4 regions of the Actinomadura sp. RB99 genome follow, and region 4 is predicted to be linked to each of the others. Evidence: riboswitches for the same ligand, from Rfam matches in the RefSeq annotation. Region 4 holds a riboswitch; each other region holds the start of a gene.
The links. A riboswitch is a leader RNA that binds a small molecule or an ion and turns the genes downstream of it on or off. The one in region 4 is predicted to bind cyclic di-AMP.

Region 1 (3,653 bases), on a different contig from region 4:
AATCTGCTTGTCAGTGTGGTGACCTTGCCGCCGGCGGCCGTCGCGGTCGCGGTCACCGCATAAACCTTGCCCGGTGCCAGCGGCCACCGCGAACGCCACACCGTCCCACCGGCGTCCAACCCGCCCTCGATCGCCTTCCCGTTGGCGGCGACCTGGACGGTACCCCGCCGCCGACCGGACGCGGCGAGCGAGATCCCCTGATCGGGACGCACCTCACCAGCCCCGTTCGACTGCATGATCGTGATCCCCGGCGCCAGAAGAGGACGGGGACACACCGCTCGACGCGGAGCGCGTCCCGGCCCTGCCTCCCTGGCACGCGGTCGCAAGGACGGCGACCGTCATGCACAACACTGCGGATCGCACCCACCAGACCCCACGCGTTGCCAACCGTCCGTTGCGCATGTTCACCGTCCGACCTTCACGAAGCAGCTCCTACGGGCCGCAGGACTATCTACTAAGCACGATAGTAGATAATGTTCCGCCTTGCGGAGGCTTCTGCGGAGGAGGCCGTACCACTAGTACGCATCCGGAGGGGCTCCGGTTCAGGCGACGGGTGGCACGCCGCCTGGTACGGCCCTGATGCCCAGGTTCTCCGGCAGAATGTGGGGAGGGCGGAGGTGACCGGGTGGCCGGATTGGGAGGATCACTCGAGCATTCCATCATGGACGTGCTCTGGGCGGCACCTGGCCCGTTGCGCGTTCGCGAGCTTCTGGCGAAGCTGAACGAGAGCGCCGACAAGGCGCTTGCGTACAACACCGTGCAGACGGTTGCCGAGCGGCTGGCACAGAAGGGCCTGCTGCGGCGCACCCAGGACGGTCTGGCATTCCGCTACTCCCCCACCCAGGGGCGGGAGGAATACGCGGTCGCGTTGATGCTCGACGCCCTCACCGAGTCCTCTGACCACGGCGAAATCCTCGCCCGGTTCGCCGAGAGCGTCCCGCCGGAGGACGCCCAGCACCTGTTGGAAGCCCTCCGCAGGCGGACGTCCGGCGGCGACGAGGAATGACGGCGTGATCTACCTGGTCGCGTGTCTGATCGCCTCGGCGGTCCTGCTGGGCTGCCTGGCCGGGCCCGCGCTCGACCGGCTCCGGCATCCGACCACGAACCCGGGCACCGCGATCGTCTGCTGGGTCGCCGCACTCGCAGGGACCCTCATCGCCGAGGTCGGGATCATCGCGGTGGCGCTGCTGTCCCCGCCGGCGCCAGGCCACGGGCTGCTGGAGTGGCTGCGCAACTGCCTTCCGCATCACCGAGCGCCGGCGATCACCATGGCCGCCGGCGCGAGCCTGGTCCTGCTGACGGCGTGCGGTTCCAGGCTGGCCCACAGCCTCCCCCGCCTGGGACGGGCCCTGCGGCACCGCCGCCGGCACTGGGAAATGCTGAAGCACGGGCGCCACGCCGACGTCCTCGTGCTCGATCACCCGATCCCGGTGGCGTATTCGCTGCCCGCACGGCAGCGCGCCATCGTCGTCAGCACGGGCGCGCAGGAGACCCTCACGCCCGCCGAACTGGCCGCAGTGCTGGCTCATGAGCGCGCCCACCTCCGCCAGCACCACCATGCTCTGCTGCTGATGCTCGACCTGGTGCACGCGCTTGTGCCGTGGCTGCCGACGGTACGCCGCGCGAAGTCGTCCCTTCCGCCCCTGCTGGAGATGGCGGCGGACGACGCGGCGGCCCGGACATGCGGACACCGGACGCTCGTCGACGCTCTGTGCAGGCTCGGAACCGCCCCCAGAGTTGCGGGAGCCCTCGGTGTGGCCGGCTCGACGACCAGGGGACTCGCGGAACGCGTACTTCGCCTGGAGTCCGCGGAGCCGCCGAGGCCACGTCGGATCGTCCGGCTGGTCGCCGGCACCTTTGTCGCGTCCGCCGTCGCCGTCCCCCTGGTCGTCGTGGCCGCGACGATCGCGGATCTGTCCACGATCTGCTGAGGCCACTGAGGCCTTCAACCCAAATTGAGTACTCAGGTGGCGTATGAGGCCACTATCTCCTACGCTCCGTAGGAGCCATCGCGACGGGCCCCCGCCGGGGGCGGCGACGGCCGCGCCGAATCCCGCGGTTCCCCCCGCCCGCGGGAACCGGGGACCCGATCCCATGGGGTGAATCCGCTCGCGCGCGAGCGGTAGGGCGACTCCGGCCCGAACCCGTCAGCTGACCCGGTAGGCGTCCAAGGAGAGGACGTTGCATGCAGCCAGGAGCTGCCGAACACAGCAGGATGCCCCGCCGCCGTGCCTTCAAGGCCACCGCATGGGGAGCATCGATCGCTGTGACACTGGCGCTCGTGGCTCCGGCTCCCGCCGAGGCCGCCCCCAAGCCTTCGCGCAAGGAACTCACCGCCCAGCAGAGGAAGCTCGCCAACCAGGCTGAACAGCTCAGCGAGCAGTACAACGGCCTGCGCGAACGCCTCAAGCAGGCACAACGCGCAGCCCAGGTCAGCAAGGCCAGCGCCCAACGCCAGAAAGCCGCCCTCGACCAGGCGCAGACCAAGCTCGCCCAGGTCGCCGCCGACGCCTACAAGAACGACACGGTCGATCCGACCGTCAACTTCGCGTCATCCGGAGACCCGCAGGCCGTCCTCGACCAATCGGCCACGCTGAACTACTTCGCCAACCAGAACAGCTCGCGCGTCACCCAGCTTCTGCAGACGATGCAGGCGGCCGAGCGCGCCCGCAAATCCGCCGAAGCACGGGCGAGCCAGGTCCGCCAGCTCACTGCCGAGGCGAGCAAGAAGCGCAAGGAACTCCAGGCGAAGCTGAAGAAGGTCGAGCGCCAGCTCGGCAAGAGCACCAGCACCGGCAAGACCGGTCCGGCTCCCAACGTCTCGTCCGGGGGCGCGTCCGCCAAGGCCATGGGTGCGGTGAGAGCCGCCTTGAGCCAGCTCGGGGTTCCCTACTCCTGGGGCGGCGGGACCGCGTCCGGGCCGAGCTACGGCACCGCGCAGGGCGCCAACATCAAGGGCTTCGACTGCTCCGGCCTCACCCTGTACGCCTACGCCCAGGTCGGCATCAGCCTCGGCCACTACACCGGGAGCCAGTACAGCGCCGGAACCCATGTAAGCCAGAGCCAGCTCAAGCCCGGTGACCTGGTCTTCTTCTACAGCGACCTGCACCACATGGGCATGTACATCGGCAACGGCAAGATGGTCCACGCCCCGCAGACCGGCGACGTCGTCAAGATCGCCCCGATCGCCGGCCGCCCGTTCGCAGGAGGCGTCCGCCTCGCCTGACCCGCTCCCGCAGTCCCGTCCCCGTCACCCCAGCCCCGGTGACGGGGACGCTTCTTTGATGGCTGACAGGAGCGAGCGGATCGCACCGCCGGACCGACGGGAACGGTGCACGTCGCTACCGTGATGCCGAACGGAATCGGCCCGGAGATCCGGCTGTTGACCTGCCACTTTCACGTCAGGAGCTTCTGTGAGCCCTAGGTGATGTTCGAAGTCGCCCATCACTCACGGAACAGGACCATACTCTTGAGGCCATCGGGAGCTCAGTTCCCCCCGACCGCTGCGGAACGCAGTTCCTCTCCCGCACTGGAAATCCCGGGTGCGGACGAGGAGACCATCACCGGCCCGCCGGAGCCGATCGCCACCCTGATCGGAAATGTCGGCCCTGGCACGCGGACGGTGGACGGCACCGCCGGTAACGAGAAGGCAC
Region 2 (3,653 bases), on a different contig from region 4:
GGTCCCGCGGAAGGACGGGACCGCCCCGCCGGGTTCCGGGGGCGTCGTGCCCCTCGTCCTCGGCGGGGCCGTCCTGCGGTGGGCCGTCCTCCATGCGCGCGATCCTATTGAGCCTTCCGTGGAAGCGGTGCCACCGGCGCCGTGTCGCCGTCCGGGGTCACTAGGCGTAGTCGGGGTAGCCGTAGCCGACCACGGTGTCCGTCGAACGCTCCTTGACCTGGACGGAGTTCCCGGTGTTGCCCTCGACGGTCTGGATCGTCCCGTCGCCGTTGTCCTTGATGACCATCCCCACGTGCTGGATGTCGTCGGCGGACTTGCCGCCGCTCCAGGAGAAGAAGACGATCGCGCCGGGCTTGGGCGCGTCGCCCCAGCGGCCGTTGTCCTGGAACCACTGGGCGTGCGCGACGGTCCAGGCGTCGCTGCCGATCTGGTCGGTGAAGCCGAGCTTGTCGCCGATCCAGGAGATGAACATGTCGCACCACTCGGCGTCGCTGTACTCCTGCACGGACCCGCCGTCGCGGGCGACGGTCTCCTTGGCGCGCTCGGTGCCCTCGTACCAGTCGCCGAACTTGGTGTCGCCGTTGCCGTCGGGGCTCGTGCCGACCTGGGAGCGGGCGAGCTCGATGGCGGCCTCGGCGGTCGGGCGGGACTTCTTGGAACGTTCCTTCGGAGCGGCGGCCTTCGGCGCGCTCTCCGCGCTGCGACGGGGCGCCGCCTTGGCGGGCGCCTCGGCCTGGGGCGTCCGGCGCGGGGACACGTGCTTCTGCGGCGCGGGCGCGACGGCCAGGTCGGCCGCGGCGGCCGGCTTGGCGGGCTCCGGCCCGCCGAACGGCAGGACCGACGCCTGCGCGGTGGCCACGGCGGTGCCGAGGACGGCGGCGCCGATGATCACGCCGCCGGTGGTGCGCCAGGCGACGGCGCGCCCGCTCTTGCGGTGCCGGCCGCCCGCCGCCGCGTGGGCGGTCTCGCCGCCGGCGTCCGCTGCCTCGGGCAGGACCTGGGCGGTGATCACCCTGGGCGCCGGGGCGGCCCCGGCCGCGCGGCCCGCCTTCTTCGCGGGGGCCGCGTGGTGCGCGGGGGTCCTTCTGACGGGGGTGATGGGAGTCGTGTCGCTGGTGGGGCTTGCCTTGCGGTGCTTGCCTGCCACGGGGGGATCTCCTTGGCTTCCATGCCGCCTACCGGGTTAGCTGACGGGTTCGGGCGTGGAAGCCGCCCTACGGCCTGCGGGCAGGCCGATTCACCCCGAGGGGACATGGGTGGGTCCCCGGCTCCGTCACCGGCCACGCGGGCACGGGACGGACTCGGCGGTGGCGCGCCCGGGGGCGGGCACGCCGGTTCGGATGGGGGTCCTCTCGGGAGGGGGCGCTGTCGTCGCGCCCGCGGAGAGGCAGAGAAAGAGGGGGCGGGCGCGGCCGTGCGCTCAGCGGACGGCCGCGCCCGGAGAGATTGGTGCCGTTCGGCTAGGAGGCCCGTCCGGGCCCGTCATCCGGCCGCGGCGGGGCGTTCTGCTGAGGGTAGGTGGACAGTGTTCACTCCTTCTTCCAGACGCCTACCGGGTTAGCTGTCGGGTTCGGGCGTGGAAGTGGCCCTACGGCGGCTCTCACCGGTCGTGCCGGAAGAGGCGCACCGATTCACCCCGGGTACCGGAATGTCCGTCCGGAACTGCTCCGGACTCCGGTGAAGGTGGGTCCCCGGTTCCGCGCCGCACGGCGCGGATTCGGCGCTGCCGCTGCGATCCTGTGGGCGTCATGGGGCCCGTGCGCGGGACCCTTTGTCCCGCGTGCGAAAGAGCGGCGCTGATGTTGTGATGGCGGCGGCCCCTTGTCCGGGGGACCGCCCGGGCCGGAGCCCTGTGTGGTCCAGCGTGGCGCGCTCTCAGCGCCATGCACGCTGTCGGCGTGCGCACGGTGGGCCGGGCCGGCCGGGTCTCGGAGAGACCGGTGCGGCACGCTCTCCCGGTGCCGCGGGGCGACGCGTGGATCGTGCCGCCCTGGGGGACGGCGCGTGGGGCGCGCCGCCCGGTCCGCGGCCGCCGTGACGGTGTGCCGCGTGGGGCCGCGGCGTCTGGAGGGCGCCGCGTGACCAGTGCGTCTGGAGGGCGCCTGGGTGGTGACAAGGTACCAAAGCCCCAACAGAAGGCAAACCCCCCCAAAATCAACAACGGACCAGGTCAGCCCTGGTCCGTTGCCGTCGGGGGGAGCGAACGGCCCCCCGCGGGGGGCCGTTCACATGATCGTCAGGGGCGTCCCGCGCCGTAGAAGTTCGACGTGTAGTAGCCCGACAGGGAGCTGATCTTCACCACGTCGCCGGTGTGCGGGGCGTGGATGAACTTCCCGCCGCCGACGTACATGCCGACGTGCGAGAGCCCGCTGAAGAACACCAGGTCACCGGGCTGCAGGTCGCTCTGGGAGACGTGCTTGACGGCCGCCCACTGGGAGTTGGTGGTGCGGGTGATGTTGACGCCCGCGGCCTCCCAGGCCCGCATCGTCAGGCCCGAGCAGTCGTAGGAGCCCGGACCGGTCGCGCCGTAGGAGTACGGCTTGCCGAGCTGGGCGTAGGCGAAGTTGAGCGCCGTCCGGGCCGAGCCGCTGGCCGGGCCGTTGTAGGTGCCGCCCGTCCCGCCGCCGCTCGAACCGCCGCTGGAGGCGCCGCCGCCGGTCTGCTGGACCAGCTTCTTGGCCTCCCGGACCTTCTTGTCGAGGTCCTTCTTGGCCTTGGCGAGCTCGTCGTGCTTGGTCTTGACGTCGTTGTAGGCGCTCTGCGCCTGGGCCTGCTCGCGGCGCAGCCGCTGCGCGGTCGCCAGGAACTGGGTGAGCTGGGAGCTGCGCTGCTCGGAAAGCTGGGTGAAGACCGCCGCTTGGTCGAGGACGGACTGCGGGTCGCCGCTGCCGACGAAGCCGGTGACGTCCGTGGAGTCGCCGTTCTTGTAGGCGTCCGCGGCCATCTGGGCGATCGCCGAGCGCTGCTTGTCGAAGGAGGCCTGCTCTTCCGCCGACGCCTTCTTGGCGGCGGCCAGCTTCTTCTGGGCGATCTTCAGCTTCTCGGTGTTCTGGTTGTACTGCTCGACCTTCTTGTCCATCTCCTCGTTGAGCTGGTCGAGCTTCTTCTGCGCCTGCGCGTGCGTGGGCTTCGGCTTGGCGTGCGCCACCACGGGCGGGAACGCGAAGGACGCGGTCGCCGCCAAGCACGCGGTGACCGCCAGGCGGCGGGTGACCCCTATCCCCGTCGAGCCGGCTCTCCGGTCGCGCGAGCGCGCTGGTTCCCCGATGAGATCGTTGGTCACGGTCCGATTCGCCCCTCTCGTCCACTACGTCAGCGGACGACATTAGCGAGGGGCCACAACCGTCACAACTAATTCGTCACTATCTGATTGACTTCAACCCTATTTGCGCACATTCCGTGTCGGCAAGATCACGGAGCGCACGATCAAGGCGGCGAAATGGTGAGATTCTCCCAATATGTCGGAGTCTTTGCGGGTCACGACCGGCCCAGCCGCCGCAGCAGCAGCGTGGACGGGCAGGGCCGCGCGTTCGCGCGCCGCGCCGCGTCCGCCACCTCCCGGTCGGAGGAGACCACCACCACCGCCCGGCCGTCCGGTTCCGCCCGCACCAGCTCGCCGATCAGCTCGTCGGCCGTCTGCCCCGGCCGGCTGA
Region 3 (3,653 bases), on a different contig from region 4:
GTCGTCGTAGCCGACCACCGCGATGTCGTCCGGGACGCGCGCGCCGAGCCGGGTCAGCTCGTTGATCAGGCCGATGGCCAGCAGGTCGTTGGCGCAGAACACGCCGTCCGGCCGCGGCGTCATCTCCAGGAGAAGCCGCGCCGCGAGCCGGCCCTCGGTGGGGCTCAGCGCGCCCTGGACGAGCACGGGCGGCTTCCCGCGGCCCGCCTCGACGAGCGTGCGGGCCGCGCCGTCGCGCCGCTCGACGCACGGCTGCGGTTCCGGAGCACCCGTGACGAACACGATCCGCTCGCGGCCGATGCCGAGCAGGTGCGCTGCGGCCAGCTCCCCGCCGGCGACGTGGTCGACGTGGACCGCGCACGCGTCGGTGACGTCCCGGTCCATCAGCACGACGCTCAGCCCCGCGGCGCGCAGCCGCCGGATGCGCGACTTGCCCAGCCCGACCGGGACGATCAGGGCGCCCGCGGCGTGCTGCTCCTCCAGCAGTTCCAGCGAGCGCGCCTCCTTCGCGGCGGAGTGGTCGCTCGACAGCCAGAGGGCGTCGTGGCCCGACGCGTTCAGCGCCTCCTCGGCGCCGCGCACGACGTCGGCCGCGTACGGGTTGGTGAGGTCCTCGACGACGACGCCGAACGCGCGGCGCGGCTCGTCGCCGAACTCGCCGGCGGTGCGGTCGGGGCCCGTCCGGAGCCGCCGCGCGGACTCGTTGCGGACGAATCCGAGCTCCTCGATCGCCTCGCGCACCCGGTTACGGGTTGCTTCGGCCACGAGATCTGGCCGGTTTAGGACATTCGAAACGGTCCCAACCGAGACCCCGGCACGCCGCGCGACCTCGCGAATACTGGTCTGTGGCACGTCGCTCCTCGTCCGCCCCGGTGGTGTTTTCCCAGGTAGCTGGGCTTTCCCCTGTCAATCCCCGAAAACCCGGTCACGTATTGCGACCATTCGGGCACAGACAGCACGTAATCAGCGCTTGACGGGCCGGATCCGGCCGCCTAGCGTTCCGAGCCGAAGCGTAGCTTGAAACGATTCACGATCTTCGTCCGCGGCGAGATCCGGTGAGTCCAACGAGGAGGGAGCGGGTTCGGAACCGACGACCCAGACCCGACCCTGACACGTGGCCAACGAGTGAATCGTCACCCGGAGTTCCCCCGCACGACCCCGCAATCGGCCCATCGGCCACCTCCGGCCAAGCTCGCGAGACGGAAAAGGAACCCGACCCGATGATCTGAGTCCGGAAGGCTCCGGACCCGGCAACCCAACGCATGCAGTTCGAGGGCCCAACCCGTGCCTGTGCAGCGGACGGCTGCATCCCCGCGGTCATCAACCACGGACGAGGGAGGACGGAGTGGAAACAGCCACACTCGATTTCGGGCTGAGCGACGAGGAGATCAGGTTGCTCGCCCAGATCGCCAGCGGTGTCACCGCTGATGTGGCGGCGCGCAAGCTGGAACTGAGCGCACGGACCTTGCGCCGCAGGTTGCGGAACATCTGCGACCGGCTGGAGGTCAACACCCCTATCGAGGCCGTGGTGTGGGCGGCCAGAAGGCAGCTCATCTAGCGCGACCCGACGACGCCCGTCAGGGGACGGCGGGCGTCATCACCCGGAAACCAGCCCGACCGGAAGCAAGTCCAGCGATACGAACTCGTCCGACCCCGCAGCGGCGGCGCCCTACGCCCGGCAGGTAGGTCCCTGCAAGAGCGCAGCGCCGCCGCGGACGCAGTTCACATCACCTTGCACCGGGCTGTCTGGTGCCGGCTCTCCAGCCGGCACCCGCCGCTGCCGCGTGTTCTGCGGCCATCGGCTCTGCTGCCGACGCGTCTCTAGGGGCGTCTGTCGTGCGGGCGTCTGCCGAGCGCTCAGGCGACGCGGACCACGCCGGCGATCGGCCGACCGGCCAGGGACGCGATGCGGACGACGTCGCCGGTGTGCGGGGCGTGGATCATCTTGCCGCCGCCCACGTACATCCCCATGTGGTGCAGGTCGGAGTAGAAGAAGATCAGGTCGCCCGGCTGCATCTGGCTCTCCGAGACGTGGGTCCCGGCGTTCCACTGGCTGCCGGTGTAGTGCGGCAGGTTGATGCCGACCTGCTTGTAGGCCCACATCGTCAGCCCCGAGCAGTCGAACGTGGTCGGCCCCGCGGCGCCCCAGACATAGGGGCTGCCGAGCTTGCTCATCGCGTACCGCAGCGCCTCCGCGGCCTTGCCCTCGCCGATGACGGGCAGCTTCGCCAGCAGGGACGGGTCCTTCTTGACGGCCTTGCCGCGGACCTTCTCGTAGGCGGTGGTGACCTTCTTCTTCTGCGCGGTGAGCTGCGCCTTCAGCTGCGTGACCTGCTGGGCGCGCTCCTCGGCGGACTTGCGCGCGCGCTGGGCGGACTGCATCGCCTGCATGAGGCCGAGGACCTGCGTGCTGTCCTGGGTGGCGAAGTAGTTGAGGGTGGCGGCGCGGTCGAGGACGACCTGCGGGTCCTGGGCGGAGATGAACGAGACCGTGGGGTCGGTGCCGCCCTGCATGTAGCTCGTGGCGGCCAGGCTCCCGACCTTCTCGCGCAGGCCCTCCAGGGACTTCTGCTGGCGCTCGGCGTTGCCGGCGGCGACCTTGGCCGCCTGCTGCGACTGCTCCAGCTTCACCTTCAGGCCGTTGTACTGCTCGGTGAGCTTCTCCAGCTGGTCCGCCAGCTTGAACGCCTGGTCCTTGAGCTCCTTGGCCGACGGGTCGGGGTCGGCGTGCGCCATCGAGAGCGAATGCGGGACCACCACGTGGGGCGTGATGGAAAGGGCGACGAGCGCGCCGGCGATCGTGAGCGCCCGGACACGGAAACGAGCCGTCCGCACCAAATCTCCTCTCCTCGTCCGCCTACCGAGTTAGCTGACGGGTTCGGGCCGGAGCAGCCCGTCCGCTGGGCGCGCGCATCCCTCCACGCGGCTGCGGATTCACCCCAGACGGCATCGGCTCAGGGTGCTCCCCCGAACGCTCCGAAAGTGGGTCCCCGGCTCCTCGGGGCGCTGGTTGCGGCCCGTGGACTCGGCGGTCCGGCCTCCGCCTCGCGGAAGGCCGGTGTCAGAGCGGGACACTAACGGAAGCGCCATTGGATGCCAACCAGAACATGCGAATTCGCAGGTCGTGGCGGACGGTACGGGGGGTAAGCGGCGGTTGCGGACGGCACCGCTCCGGCCCGCCGCGGCGCCCGCGGCCCGGCACCTGTCAAGCCCCGGGCCACCCCCGGCCAGACCCGGAGCCCCCTCGGCCACGTCCCGGAGTGCCCCTCGGCCACGTCCCGGAGCAGCGCCGGACCGGTGCCGGGTGGCCGCCGGTGGCCGGGGACGGGCGGCGAGTTCGGTAATCTCGCCTGTTTGTGGAAGTCGTCATCAGGCGTGCGCGCACCGCCGACGTTCAGGGGATTCGCAGGCTGGTCGATCTGTACGCGGGATCGGGCCGTCGCCTGCTCAAGAAATCGACGGTGAAGCTCTATGAGGACGTCCAGGAGTTCTGGGTCGCCGAGGACGTCCAGGGCGCCGGGCCGGGGGAGTCCGGGCCCATCGTCGCCTGCGGGGCGCTGCACGTGATGTGGGAGGACCTGGCGGAGGTCCGCTCGGTCGCGGTGGACAAGGGGTACGGCGGCCGCGGGCTCGGGCACCGCATCGTCTCCAAG
Region 4 (3,653 bases):
CGGGTACAGGTGGAAGCCGAGGTCGGTGACGTCGAGGACGCGGCGGCCGAGGTCTCCGCGCGGCGGGGTCCCGCCCCAGAAGACCCGGCCGTCCCGCTCCACCAGCGGGGCGTGCAGATCGGACCGGCGGCCGGGCAGGTACTCGGCCGCCGCCAGCGCCCCCGCCCGGTCGCCCTCCCTGATCAGGAACGCGGCGATCGCGGCGAGCGGGTTGGCCGTCTCGAACACCACCGGGTCCAGCCCGGCCAGGTAGCCGGCCGCGAGGTCCAGGAACCTGGCCCGGTACACCGGGTCGCGGTCCCGCAGCTCGCGCAGGTAGAGCAGCAGGTCGTGGTTGACGAACTTGGCGTCCTTCGCGCGCTTCAGCCCGTCCGCGCCGCGCAGCTCGAACAGCATGTCGATGCGCCGGTGGATCTCCAGCCGGTCGGCGAAGTTGGCCAGCTCGTCCCGGCGGTTGGAGATCGACGGCTTCGCCCGCCGGTCCTGGACCAGCCAGTTGTAGACCCGGTGCGGGATCAGGGCCATGCGCGCGGCGGCCGTGTACGCCTCCGCGCTGAACAGCAGGTCCTCGTAGTGGAGCCGTTCGACGAAGCGCAGCGCGCCGTCCTCCAGGAACCCCCGGCGGTAGAGCTTGTTCGTCGACAGGGTGTCGTAGAGCAGGTCGGGGTTCTCCTCCAGCGACCCGTACACGGCGCTGCGCTCGTAGAGCCACGGGTACCAGGGCCGGACCCGGTCCTTCGAGCCCTTCGGCACGTCCAGGAAGACCCGGTCGCAGAGCCCGGAGACCAGGTCGGCGCCGGTCTCCTGCGCGGCGGAGAGCAGGTTGAGGCAGGCGTGCCGGTCCAGCAGGTCGTCGCTGTCGAGGAACATCACGTACCGGCCGTCCGACCGCTCGACGCCGACGTTGCGCGGGCGGCCGCAGCCTCCGGAGTTGACGGGCAGGTGCACCGCCCCGACCCGGCCGGGGTGCGCCGCGGCGAGCCGGTCCGCGGCCTCGCCGGTGCCGTCGGTGCTCGCGTCGTCGACGATCACCGTCTCGACGCCGCCCAGCGACTGCGCGAGCGACGAGGCGACCGCCCGCGGGAGGCGGGCGGCGTCGTTGTAGGCGATCACCACCACGCTCACATCCGGGCGCACCCGCATGGGCATCCCCCTCCGCTCCTCCGGCGTGTCAGGGGTTCCTTTCCAGCAAGGAGGCGTCAAGGGCCAACTCAGATCAAAAGCTGTCAATGCTTAGCATTACCCGACAGGTCGCGGCAGACCACCTGGGAACGCCAAAGGCGCCCGGTCGAGGACCGGGCGCCTTCCATCCGCACGAATCAGATCATTCGCCTGCGGGACGGATCATCGGGACTTGGCGTAGTCGGGGTATCCGTAGCCGACGACTTCGGACTTGTCGCGGATCTTTTCCTTGACGGCGTTGTCGGTGTTGCCCTCGATCGTGGTGATCGTTCCGTTGCCGTTGTCCTTGACGACGAGGCCGACGTGGTCGATGTCGTCGATCCCGCCGCGGGACCCGTTCTGCCAGTCGAAGAACACGACCGCGCCGGGCTTGGCGGTGTCGCCCCAGCGGTGGGCCTTCTCGAACCAGGAGGCGTGCTGGACGGTGTAGGCGTCCCAGCCCATGTTCTTCACGCCCGTCTGCGCGCTGAGCCACGACACGAACATGTCGCACCACTCGGCGCCCCGGTAGTCGCCGACGCTGCCGCCGTCGCGCCGGGCGGTCACCGCGGCGTGCGGGGTGGAGGCGTACCAGTCCGCGTACTTGGTCGAGCCGCTGCGGCTCTCGCTCTCGCCGACCTGCGACTTCGCCAGCTTGATCACGGTGGACGCGGCGACCGTGCGGGACGCGGACCGGGTCGCCTTGCGGGGCGCGTGCTCGGTCCCGGAGCGCTCGGACACCACGCTCTCGCGGTGCTGCGCGGCGGCCTGGGCGGGCGTCTCGGCGGACGCCGTGCCCCCGGCCAGGGGGTTGAAGATCGCCAGTCCGACCGCGCCGGCCATCACACCCGCCACGGCGACGCCCACGGCCCGGTCCTCGGGGCTCATGCGGGCGAGCGCGGCGCGGGAGGCGGCGCCGGTGAGGCGCCCGCTCAGTCGGGGGGCGAAGTTCTTGGTAAAACGATCGAAACGACCGGTCATGCAGGGAATCTCCTTGTCTCCCATGACGCCTACCGGGTTAGCTGACGGATTCGGGCATGGAAGAGCCCTACGGCGCGGCCTGACGGACGCGCCGATTCACCCCTGGAACCTTGGGTCCCCGGCTCCGTCCGGTCGGGTGGACCTGGACGGACTCGGCCTCGCACCGCGGGACGCGGTGCCGGATATTCGGATGTATCTCAGCGACTGATCTCGAGGGGGCGCGCATATGCGGCGCGCGTCGCGTGCGGATTCCGCTCAGCGACCCTCGGCCGCGCATGGAAGCGGCCGGCGTGCAACGCATGGAACGCGCTGCTTGATTCGTGCAAGAAGGTACCAACACTCACAAGAAAAGCAAACCGGCCGCAAAAGGATCTTTTGCCTGCTCAACGCCGTTGCAACCCCCCTTCAACGACCGCCCCCGGCCGGACCTTCCCGATCTTTCTCCGGACGGCCCGAAGCCCTTACGGCATAGGGGATTCCCGCCACCGCCCCCCGGCCCGGGAAAGGTAAAATGATCAAAAGGCGCGGGACGCTTCCGCCCTTCACGGCCCGCCCGCGCGCCGCGGCGCAGATCACACGGACCGCGCTACTCCCCCGCCGATGTGGCCTACGTCACCCTGGTTCACGGTCGGCCTGACCTGCTGAAGATCACTCCACGTGCAGGGCGAACATCGTGGTGTCGTCGGCCGCCCGGTCGTGCTCCATCCGCGCGAGCACCTCGTCCAGCGCCAGTTCCGGCCCCGACGAGGAGTCCCGCAGAATGCCGGTGAGCCGATCGATCCGCTCATCGAGATCGGTGTCCCGGCGCTCCACGAGGCCGTCGGTGTAAAGGAACAGCAGATCCCCCGGCCGCAGTTCCGTGGAGATCGTCGTGTATTCCCAATCCGGCAGCGCACCGAGCATCGGGTCGCGATAGACCTCCAGCGGCTCGGCGTGCCCGTCCCGCACCAGGATCGGCGGCAGATGCCCCGCGCACGTCCACTCCATGACGCGCCGGTCCGGCCGGTAATGGCCCACGATCGCCGTGCCGGTCGCCGGCGGGTCCATGCTGCCGACCAGCTCGTTCAGCCAGCCCACCAGCTGCCCCGCCGACTCCCCGGTGCACGACAGCCCGAGCAGCCCGTTACGGCTGCGCGCCATCGACGCCGCCGCCGGGAGGCCGTGCCCCGCCGCGTCCCCGATAGCGAACAGCGCCCGCCCGTCCGGCATCGCGCGGGTGGCGAACCAGTCCCCGCCGATCCGCGCCGTGCTCTCCGCCGCCAGCGCCCGGATCGCCACCCGCAAGCCCGGCAGCCGCTCGACCTCGCCCTCGTCCGGCAGGATCGCCCGGCGCAGCGTCACCGCCACCTTGCGTTCCTGGGCCGTCCGCGCCTGCTGCTTGAGCATCTGCCGGCGCGTCTCCGCCAGCGCCCGCTCCACCCCGCGGCGCCGCGTGATGTCCTGCGAGACGATGTTGATCGACACCGGCAGCCCGGAGTCGTCCAGCACCGGCTCGGCGAACACCCACAGAT

Region 1: linked by a shared signal. The riboswitch ahead of amrb99_RS07620 (NlpC/P60 family protein) and the one ahead of amrb99_RS21140 (CHAP domain-containing protein) in region 4 are both predicted to bind cyclic di-AMP.
Region 2: linked by a shared signal. The riboswitch ahead of amrb99_RS42445 (CHAP domain-containing protein) and the one ahead of amrb99_RS21140 (CHAP domain-containing protein) in region 4 are both predicted to bind cyclic di-AMP.
Region 3: linked by a shared signal. The riboswitch ahead of amrb99_RS23205 (NlpC/P60 family protein) and the one ahead of amrb99_RS21140 (CHAP domain-containing protein) in region 4 are both predicted to bind cyclic di-AMP.

Annotation. Positions count from the first base shown of each region.
Region 1 is NZ_JABMCA010000005.1:253,743-257,395, reverse strand. Features, by position in the region: gene amrb99_RS07635 (Ig-like domain-containing protein) at 1-236, opposite strand, end outside; gene amrb99_RS07630 (BlaI/MecI/CopY family transcriptional regulator) at 626-1,006, shown strand; gene amrb99_RS07625 (M56 family metallopeptidase) at 1,011-1,931, shown strand; cyclic di-AMP (ydaO/yuaA leader) riboswitch at 2,035-2,182, shown strand; gene amrb99_RS07620 (NlpC/P60 family protein) at 2,267-3,226, shown strand; gene amrb99_RS07615 (hypothetical protein) at 3,425-3,653, shown strand, end outside.
Region 2 is NZ_JABMCA010000084.1:83-3,735, forward strand. Features, by position in the region: gene amrb99_RS42445 (CHAP domain-containing protein) at 161-1,147, opposite strand; cyclic di-AMP (ydaO/yuaA leader) riboswitch at 1,158-1,317, opposite strand; cyclic di-AMP (ydaO/yuaA leader) riboswitch at 1,532-1,733, opposite strand; gene amrb99_RS42450 (C40 family peptidase) at 2,237-3,283, opposite strand; gene amrb99_RS42455 (NYN domain-containing protein) at 3,478-3,653, opposite strand, start outside.
Region 3 is NZ_JABMCA010000026.1:62,875-66,527, reverse strand. Features, by position in the region: gene amrb99_RS23215 (LacI family DNA-binding transcriptional regulator) at 1-852, opposite strand, end outside; gene amrb99_RS23210 (LuxR C-terminal-related transcriptional regulator) at 1,346-1,558, shown strand; gene amrb99_RS23205 (NlpC/P60 family protein) at 1,858-2,835, opposite strand; cyclic di-AMP (ydaO/yuaA leader) riboswitch at 2,839-3,028, opposite strand; gene amrb99_RS23200 (amino-acid N-acetyltransferase) at 3,351-3,653, shown strand, end outside.
Region 4 is NZ_JABMCA010000022.1:115,475-119,127, forward strand. Features, by position in the region: gene amrb99_RS21135 (CDP-glycerol glycerophosphotransferase family protein) at 1-1,149, opposite strand, end outside; gene amrb99_RS21140 (CHAP domain-containing protein) at 1,345-2,142, opposite strand; cyclic di-AMP (ydaO/yuaA leader) riboswitch at 2,153-2,310, opposite strand; gene amrb99_RS21145 (SpoIIE family protein phosphatase) at 2,791-3,653, opposite strand, start outside.